4 regions of the Lentzea sp. NPDC059081 genome follow, and region 4 is predicted to be linked to each of the others. Evidence: riboswitches for the same ligand, from Rfam matches in the RefSeq annotation. Region 4 holds a riboswitch; each other region holds the start of a gene.

Region 1 (2,192 bases), on a different contig from region 4:
CAGCGGAGGGCGTGACGTGCAACGCCGCGGCCGCCGCGTCGAACGTGCCCGCGTCGACGACGGCCAGCAGCGTGCGCACCAGGTCGAGATCCATCACGAGCGCTAATGCTACGTAAGAATCTTTAGCTGTTCTCATCTAAAACGCGTCAATACCGTTCTGCGGTGTGACTGACCTCCTCCTCGGCTTCGGCACCATGATGACCCTGATCGTCGCGATCGGCGCGCAGAACGCTTTCGTGCTGCGCCAAGGACTTCGACGGCACGCCGTGGCGAAGGTGGTCGCCGTCTGCGCCGTCTCGGACGCGATCCTGGTCGCGGTGGGCGTCGCCGGGTTCGGTGCGGTCGTGCGGAAGTGGCCGTCGCTGGTCACCGCCGCCGCGGTCGTGGGCGGGATCTTCCTGCTGGGGTACGGGTTCCTGGCGGCCCGGCGGGCACTGCGGCCGTCCTCGATGGATGTCTCCGGCGAACCGTCCGGACGACCCGTGCTCACGGCGCTCGCGCTGACGTGGCTCAACCCGCACGTGTACCTCGACACGCTGTTCCTGCTCGGGTCGATCGCGGCCGGCCGGTGGCTCTTCGGGGTCGGCGCGGTGACGGCGAGCGTCCTGTGGTTCGTCGCACTGGGGTTCGGCGCCCGCCTGCTCAGCCCGCTGTTCGCGAGGCCGCGCGCGTGGCGGGTACTCGACGGCGTGGTCGCCGCCGTGATGACGGTCCTCGGAGTCGCCTTGATCGCCGGCGCGTGACACGCGCATCTTGGGTGGTGATCAAGCGGCCACCACCACATGTAGTATCTGCCGCGCTGGTGGTTCACCGGCCCGGAGCAACGGGCGGGTGAGGCAAGAGGGAACCCGGTGGAAGTCCGGGACTGCCCCGCAGCGGTGAGTGGGAACGAAAGCCGTCAACGAAGCACTGGGCCCAGGCCTGGGAAGCGACGGCCGGTAGGAGCGTGCCCGGCGCCCACGAGTCCGAAGACCTGCCACTGGTGTGCGCGCAAGCCTGCGCGCACTACACGGTGCCCCGAGGGAGGGCGGCTGTGTGCACCGGTGGCGTGTCCACCGGCGCGCGCACGCGTTCTCTCGGGCTTGCTCGCGAGGAGAGAGCGTGCCCGACCAGCCGACACCGCTGGACCGACTATCAGGGGTCGTCCACGAAGCGTGTGCCGACCTGCCCAACGCCTCGGCCGAGGCGGTCCTCGCCGAGACGAAGCGGAACCTCTACGACGGCATCACCGACGCCGAGCTGGCCCTGGCACCGATCATGGCCGCCCGCGCGATGGTCGAGCTCGACCCGGACTACTCCTACGTCAGCGCCCGGCTGCTGCTGGACAAGCTGCGCACCGAGGCGTGCGGAGTGCCGCTGACGCACGCCGAGATGACCGAGCGCTACCCGTCGTACTTCGCCTCGTTCGTCCACCACGGCATCGAGCTGGGCCAGCTCGACCCCCGGCTCGCGGACTTCGACCTCGCCCGGCTCGGCGCGGCACTGGACGCGTCCCGTGACCTGAACTTCCAGTTCCTGGGCATGCAGACGCTGTACGACCGCTACTTCCTGCACCACGACGACCGCCGCTACGAGCTGCCGCAGGCGTTCTTCATGCGCGTGGCCATGGGTCTCGCGCTGCAGGAGGACGACCGCGACGCCCGCGCGATCGAGTTCTACGAGCTGCTCTCGTCGTTCGACTTCATGTGCTCGACGCCGACGCTGTTCAACTCGGGCACCACGCGGCCGCAGCTGTCGTCGTGCTTCCTGACGACCGTGGACGACGACCTCGCCTCGATCTTCCACGGCATCAGCAACAACGCGCTGCTGTCGAAGTTCGCCGGTGGGCTGGGGAACGACTGGACGCCGGTGCGCGGGATCGGTGCGCACATCAAGGGGACCAACGGCAAGTCACAGGGCGTGGTGCCGTTCCTGAAGATCGCGAACGACACGGCGGTGGCGGTCAACCAGGGAGGAAAACGCAAGGGCGCGGTCTGCGCCTACCTCGAGACCTGGCACATCGACGTCGAGGAGTTCCTCGACCTGCGCAAGAACACCGGCGACGAGCGCCGCCGCACCCACGACATGAACACCGCGAACTGGGTGCCGGACGAGTTCCTGCGCCGGGTGCGCGCCGGTGGTCAGTGGACGCTCTTCTCCCCCGACGAGGTGCCCGACCTGCACGACGCGTTCGGCGCGGAGTTCGCCGAGAA
Region 2 (2,192 bases), on a different contig from region 4:
GCGCGGCTGTGGGAGAGCACGTTCGGGCTGGGCAAGCCGCTGCCGGAGATCGTCGGGCTGTTCGACTCGGTGTACGTGTCGTTCTACAAGTCGCTGGAGGGGATCTCCGGGGCGGCGCTGGCCGGGTCTGCTGACTTCGTCGAGCAGGCTCGGGTGTGGCGGCATCGGTACGGCGGGATGCTGTTCCAGCAGTGGCCTGCTGCTTTGTCTGCTTTGCACGGGTTGGACACCGTGTTGCCCCGGTTGGGGTCTTATGTCGCGCACGCGAAGGTGGTGGCTGCGGCCATGGGGCTGCCGGAGCCTGATACGCACCAGTTCGCGTTGCGGTTGAGCGGGGATCCTGCTCGGTTGACCGAGGTCAGCGGGAAGTTCCTCGGGTCTTTTTGGCCGGATGGGACTGGGGTGGGGGCGAAGACCGAGGTGACGGTGGCTGGGCCGGCGTTGGAGTGGACCGGTGACGAGGTGGCTTCGGCTTGGGAGGAGTTCCAGAGCTTGATCTGAGGACATCCCACTACCTCGATCGTGTACGGGCGGGTTCTGCCACCATCTGGCCTCCGTTGTCGAAGCAGGGGGCAGTGCGGCGTGACCGGCCATGTGTTCGTGGACGAGACGAAGGAAAAGGGCTATCTCGTCACCGCGGCAGCCCTGGTGTCAGGCGATCTCGCGGCCGCACGTCGGACCGTGCGCGGTCTGATCATGGCCAACCAACGGCGCATCCACTTCCACAAGGAGTCGGACCAGCGCCGGAAGCAGATCCTCGACGCGGTCGTCGAGATCGCGCCTGCCGTCACGATCTACGACGGGTCGGGGTGCGCACGCCGCCGGCAGCGGGACGCGTGCCTGGTCCACCTGGTCGCGGACCTGGCGAAGTCCGGTGCTTCGATGCTGGTGCTCGAACAGGACGACTCGGTCCTCGATGCCGACAAGAAGCTGCTGTACCGCACGGTCCGCGAGCAGGGCTGCCACGAGATGCTCGTCTACCGGCACCACCGAGCCCACGAGGAGCCGTTGCTGGCACTGCCCGATGCGATCGCGTGGTGCTGGCACCGCGGTGGCCATTGGAAGAAGCGCGTGCAGCCACTGGTCGAGGCAGTGCACGTCCTCTGAAACCGCGAAACCCGGCCCACCCACCGTCCGGAAGGCTGCCGGGTCCACTTCGCAGCGCTACTGCGACTGCGCACCGCAACGATACCGCACTTCCCGAGGCGATGTCGCTCACCTGGCTGTTGGTCCTGCCCCCGCCGAATGCGACGATGCCGGGGCTGTGAGGGGAGCGCGAGGAAGCCGGTGTGAATCCGGCGCCGTCCCGCGACTGTGACCGGACCCGCTCCGGGAGTCAGGAACTCGTCCCCCTCGTCACTCGACCGACCACGGGCGTGGACACCCGAGGAAGGACTTCACCGCGCATGTTCCCCTTTTCGGCTGTCGTCGGACATGACGACCTCCGGCTGGCCCTGCTGTTGAACGCCGTGCACCCCGGCATCGGTGGTGTTCTCGTCCGCGGCGAGAAGGGGACCGCGAAGTCGACGATCGTGCGTGCCCTCGCCGCGTTGCTGCCGGAGCTGGAGATCTCCGCGAACTGCCGTTTCGGCTGCGTACCGGGTACGGCGGACTGCCCCGACGCGCCGCACGACGGGGTGGAACGGCGAGCCGCGAAGCTCGTCGAGCTGCCGGTTGGCGCGACCGAGGACCGGCTGGTCGGGTCGCTCGACCTGGAGAAGGCGCTGACCGAGGGCGTGCGGGCGTTCCAGCCCGGGTTGCTGGCGGCGGCGCATCGGGGCGTGCTCTACGTCGACGAGGTCAACCTGCTGCACGACCACTTGGTCGACCTGCTGCTCGACGCTGCGGCGATGGGGCGTGCGCACGTCGAGCGCGAAGGTGTTTCGGTGTCGCACCCGTCGCAGTTCCTGCTGGTCGGGACCATGAACCCCGAGGAGGGAGAGCTGCGGCCGCAGCTGCTCGACCGGTTCGGGCTCACGGTCCAGGTCAAGGCGGCGCGGGACGTGGGGGTGCGTGCGGAGGTCATCCGGCGGCGGCTGGCCTACGAGGCGGACCCCGTGACGTTCGCGGCGAAGTGGGCGCACGAGGACGTTGCGCTGAAGCAGCGGATCGCGGACGCCAAGGCGAAGCTGCCCGAAGTGTCCCTTCCGGACGGTGAGTTGCGCCGGATCGCCGCCGTCTGCGCGGCTTTC
Region 3 (2,192 bases), on a different contig from region 4:
TTGTGTCGCCATCGAGGACTCGCCGACCGGTGTCGCGGCGGCTGTGGCGGCCGGGTGCACGGTGCTCGTGGTGCCTTGTGACGTCGAGGTGCCGACGGGGGAGCGGCGGGTGTTCCGCGACTCCCTCGCCGGCGTCGATCTCGAGGTGCTGCGCGCGCTCTAAAGCGCGGCGGCGGGTGTCTTCGTGTTGCGCGTAGCGGGGTCGACCAGCAGGCCGAACACCACGCCGATGCCCACGTAGAGCGTGGCCAGCTGCGCGAGCGAGCTGAGCCGGAACTGCCACAGCACGGCCACCGGCATGTCCGCCGGGATCGTGTCCGGCGGCGCGGGGAACGCGAGCAGCACCACCGCGACGGCCGCGACCACCGCGAGGAGCACGCCCGTGACCCGCACCGGCTGCGACTGCGCGCGCAGCTGGTCGGCGAGCCAGCTCGCGCCCCACACGATCGCCAGGCCCGCCACCACCACGCCCAGGTAGAGCGCGGTCCGGTAGTTCACCGTCTCCGGGTCGCCCACGGCCGGCGGGTTGGCCGGGTACTTGAGCCACGGCAGCAGGGCCACCGCGCCGAACACCGCGGCGCCGAAGCTGAGGCTGCGGCTGAACGGGGTGCGGTCGGTGAACCAGCGCTTCGACAGCGCGTAGGCCGTGGCGAACACCAGGCCCACGGCGATGCCGACGATCACCACGCCGAGCATGCCGCCCACGACCTGAGCGCCGCGGCTGACCAGCTCTTCCTCGCCGCCGTGGGAATGGCCGGCCTCGTCGCCGGCGGGTGCGCGAGCCTCCTCGACCGCCAGCGCGGCGCGGATGGGGATCTCGGTGACCAGGAGCTGCACGAGCGCGGAGGCGACACCGGCGATGCCGCCGGCCGCGATCCCGCGCAGTGCGATCGACTTGTACGTCGTCGTCATCTGCGTGATCAGCGGATCAGTGGCAGGGGACGCCGAGGGCGTGGCGGCCGTCGTGGAAGAACTCGTGCAGCAACTCGGAACCCGCGCCGAGCGCGAGGCCGTTCTCCTGCAGGACCAGGTAGGTGACGATCAGGCCGAGCAGTGAGACGGCGAAGGCCCATTTGGGCACGCGGACGGCGGACAGGCTTGCTGCGGGGCTCGTCATGACGGGCTCCTCCATACCTCGTGGAAGGTCAACTCTCCTTGCGGCGCCGCAGCCGGTCTCCTGACTCCCGGATCACCGCTGCCCCCGCGTCTTCCCAGTCCCGGCGGGGACCAGTGACGTGCTCGGCGAGGGCCGCTTCCCGGTCACAGTGGCGAGGACCGCGCCGGATTTCCACCGGCTTCCCGTCACTGCGGCGCGTGCACCGTAAGTTGAGCGGCCCGTTAAGCACAACCGGCCATAAGAGTTGTTGCGTTCCTCACTTCACGAGTGGACAGTCGCCACACTTCCCACCTGCGGCGACGCGGTAGTAAAGACAACAGCTCCGGCGCCGGAACGCGACCTCGCCGGGGATCGAGAAGAATTCTCCCGCCTGCTCGAACGGCGGCGCGCTCATCAGCCGCGCACCGCGCAGTTCCGCTTCCTCGGCCGTGAGCATGCGTGCGCGCACGACCATTTTCAGGGCGCCCGCGATGTTCGACATGGCATTGCCCCACAGCAACCCGCGTGCCACCGGGGCTACGTCCTGGATCGCCTCCACCACGGGGGCGAGCGCCTCCGCCGCCGGTGGGCCCAGGCGCGGCAGGTCGATGCGGACGCTCAGGCCGTTGACCGGGTCGTGGTGCCACCACAGGTTCTCCGGCCGCACGTCGATCGAGAGGTCCGCGGCCGTGAGCGGGCTGAGCAGCCGCGCGGTGTAGCTGAGGAAGAACAGGCTGGCCGCGACGCGGGGTTCGTCGGCGTCGTACCGGGTCGCGATGGCGTCGATGGTGTTCCTGAGGGCGGGACCTTCGAGCAGCGCCGTCCCCGGCAGCCACGAGTCGTCGGGCCTGCCCACGTCGAGGGCGAAGAACGGGTTGATCCCGCGCACCCGGCGCAGCGCTTCGAGGACCTCGGCGAACTCAGACACGGAAGTTCACGCTACTGGGTGTCCATGCAGGACAAATCACGTCCAGGCCGTGGGACGGATCCGACCGCGGTGTGGACGGGGGTTCGTGGGATGGGAGGATGTGGAGTCGTGAAGACCTTCGACTCCCTGTTCGCCGAACTGACCGAACGAGCCGCCACCAAGCCGGCA
Region 4 (2,192 bases):
GAGCGGTCGTGCGGCAGGCGGCCCATCTCCACGACCTCGGCGACCGTGAAGTCGAACTCGACCTGCGACTCCTGGGTCAGCGCGGACAGCTCGCGGGCCAGGTCGTGTCGCTTGTGGACGTTGCGGCCGTCGATCAGCACGGCGCCCGCGTCCGGCTTCAGGGCGCGGTAGACGCAGCGCAGGGTCGTGGACTTGCCGCTGCCGTTCGGGCCGACGATGCCGACCACCTCGTCGTCGGCGGACAGCGTGATGTCCTCGATGATGCCGTCGACGGTGAGCTGCTGGACGTCGACGCGCATCAGCGGCCTCCGAAGACGTAGGTCCTGCGACGCATGAGGAAGATGAAGCACGGCACGCCGATCGCGGCGGTGATGACGCCGAGCGGCAGCTCTTCCGGCGCGGCCAGCATGCGGGCGGCGACGTCGACCCAGACGAGGAACGACGCCCCGGCCAGCGGGGCGAGGGGCAGCACGCGCCGGTGGTCCGCACCGACGACCATCCGCGTGAGGTGCGGCAGCATCAGTCCGACGAACCCGACGGCACCGCTCACCGCGACCAGCACGCCGGTGATGCCCGCGGTGACGATGAACAGGTGCGTGCGGAACCGGGTGACCGCGACGCCGAGCGTGGTCGCGGTCTCGTCCCCCATCGCCAGCGCGTTGAGCTGCCGCGCCTTGGTCATCAGGTACACGATCCCGAGGACCGTCACGGTCAAAGCGATCGGCAACGACTGCCAGTTCGCCCCGCCGAGACTGCCCAGCAGCCAGAACATGGCGCTGCGGGCCGCCTCGCCGTGCGGCGCCTGGAACACGAGCAGCATCGCCACCGCGGAGAACCCGTACGCCAGCGCGGTTCCGGTCAGCACCAGCCGCAGCGGTGTGAGCCCTCGGCTCGTGCGCGCGGTGAGGTAGACCAGCGCCGTGGCGCCGAGACCCGTCAGGAACGCGCCCGTGGACAGCGCGTAGACACCGAGGCCCTGCAACACCCCGAGCGTCGCCACGGCCGTCGCCCCCACGCTCGCGCCCGACGAGATGCCGAGCACGTACGGGTCCGCGAGGGCGTTGCGGACCATGGCCTGGATCGCCACGCCGACCACGCTGAGACCGGCGCCCACGACCGCGGCCAGCAGCACGCGGGGCAGCCGGATGTCCCAGACGATGTGGTACTGGCCGGCGAGGTCGGCGGGGATCGTGCCGCCGGTGAGCGCGGCCCACAGCAGGTCGAGGGTGACGTCGAACGGCACGGAGACGGGACCGAGCGCCACGCCCGCCACGATGCTGACGACGAGCACGCCGACGAGCGCGCTGATCTTGGAGATCACTGGGTCCCTTCCCGCAGTCCACGGCAGGAGTCGGAGTAGCTGTGCATGCCGTGTGCGGGTATTCGGGCTTGCCCCCGGGGAGGGGCCTACCGTTGCGGGTCAGCGCCGGACTTCGACCGGACTTCCCCCACACGCGACATCTGCACTCTAACCCGACACGATCACGTGTCCGTCCGGTACCGCATGAGCGCACCACTCCCCTTCTGCTCCACGGACGTGAGACGCAGCTCTCCCGGAACGGTGAAAAGCCGCTCGCCGGCACCCAGGACCGTCGGGAACACCATCAGCCGGTACTCGTCGACGAGACCGTGTTCGGCCAACGCGCGCACAACGCTGATGCTGCCCACGACGACGATGTCCTGACGTGCCTTCAGCGCGCGCACGGTCGACACGAGATCGTCCGTCACGGATGAGTTCTGCCACGCGTCCGCGCTGGTCAGGGACTTGGACACGACAACCTTGGGGATGGCGTTCATCCGGTCGGCGAACGGGCCGGTGCGGCTGGGCCACAGCTTCGAGAAGTGCTCCCAGGTCGTGCGCCCGAAGAGCATGACGCCGGTCTCGAACAGCGGGCCGAGGTCGAACTTGTCGCCCGCCACCGCCTTCTCCCCGTGCCGGAACGCCCAGCCTCCGCCGGGGGTGCCGGCCCGTCCGTCGGGGTCCTCGACGACGTCGTCCAGTGTGACGAACTCGGTGACAATCAGATCGCTCATGCCAGTACGTACCGGCGACGGCGGTGATACTCATCGCGATGACGAGCACCGGTTTCGAGACGCGTCTGGAGCAGCACCGCCGCGAGCTGCTGGCGTACTGCTACCGCATGCTCGGATCGGTCCACGAGGCCGAGGACCTGGTGCAGGACACGCTGCTC

Evidence for each region. Region 4 has a riboswitch for cobalamin ahead of ACFWV3_RS31505 (FecCD family ABC transporter permease). Riboswitches for the same ligand answer to the same signal wherever they lie in the genome.
Region 1: another riboswitch for cobalamin. It lies ahead of ACFWV3_RS16035 (ribonucleoside-diphosphate reductase subunit alpha); the one in region 4 lies ahead of ACFWV3_RS31505 (FecCD family ABC transporter permease).
Region 2: another riboswitch for cobalamin. It lies ahead of ACFWV3_RS40555 (putative cobaltochelatase); the one in region 4 lies ahead of ACFWV3_RS31505 (FecCD family ABC transporter permease).
Region 3: another riboswitch for cobalamin. It lies ahead of ACFWV3_RS41825 (CbtB-domain containing protein); the one in region 4 lies ahead of ACFWV3_RS31505 (FecCD family ABC transporter permease).

Annotation. Positions count from the first base shown of each region.
Region 1 is NZ_JBHYGW010000006.1:134,207-136,398, forward strand. Features, by position in the region: gene ACFWV3_RS16025 (LysR family transcriptional regulator ArgP) at 1-94, opposite strand, end outside; gene ACFWV3_RS16030 (LysE/ArgO family amino acid transporter) at 195-743, shown strand; cobalamin riboswitch at 787-996, shown strand; gene ACFWV3_RS16035 (ribonucleoside-diphosphate reductase subunit alpha) at 1,102-2,192, shown strand, end outside.
Region 2 is NZ_JBHYGW010000035.1:33,169-35,360, reverse strand. Features, by position in the region: gene ACFWV3_RS40565 (threonine aldolase family protein) at 1-501, shown strand, start outside; gene ACFWV3_RS40560 (hypothetical protein) at 583-1,107, shown strand; cobalamin riboswitch at 1,243-1,367, shown strand; gene ACFWV3_RS40555 (putative cobaltochelatase) at 1,407-2,192, shown strand, end outside.
Region 3 is NZ_JBHYGW010000039.1:35,784-37,975, forward strand. Features, by position in the region: gene ACFWV3_RS41815 (HAD family hydrolase) at 1-163, shown strand, start outside; gene ACFWV3_RS41820 (CbtA family protein) at 160-912, opposite strand; gene ACFWV3_RS41825 (CbtB-domain containing protein) at 929-1,117, opposite strand; cobalamin riboswitch at 1,171-1,303, opposite strand; gene ACFWV3_RS41830 ((2Fe-2S)-binding protein) at 1,374-2,024, opposite strand; gene ACFWV3_RS41835 (phosphoribosyl-ATP diphosphatase) at 2,133-2,192, shown strand, end outside.
Region 4 is NZ_JBHYGW010000018.1:68,239-70,430, forward strand. Features, by position in the region: gene ACFWV3_RS31500 (ABC transporter ATP-binding protein) at 1-299, opposite strand, end outside; gene ACFWV3_RS31505 (FecCD family ABC transporter permease) at 299-1,321, opposite strand; cobalamin riboswitch at 1,357-1,478, opposite strand; gene ACFWV3_RS31510 (dihydrofolate reductase family protein) at 1,483-2,034, opposite strand; gene ACFWV3_RS31515 (sigma-70 family RNA polymerase sigma factor) at 2,073-2,192, shown strand, end outside.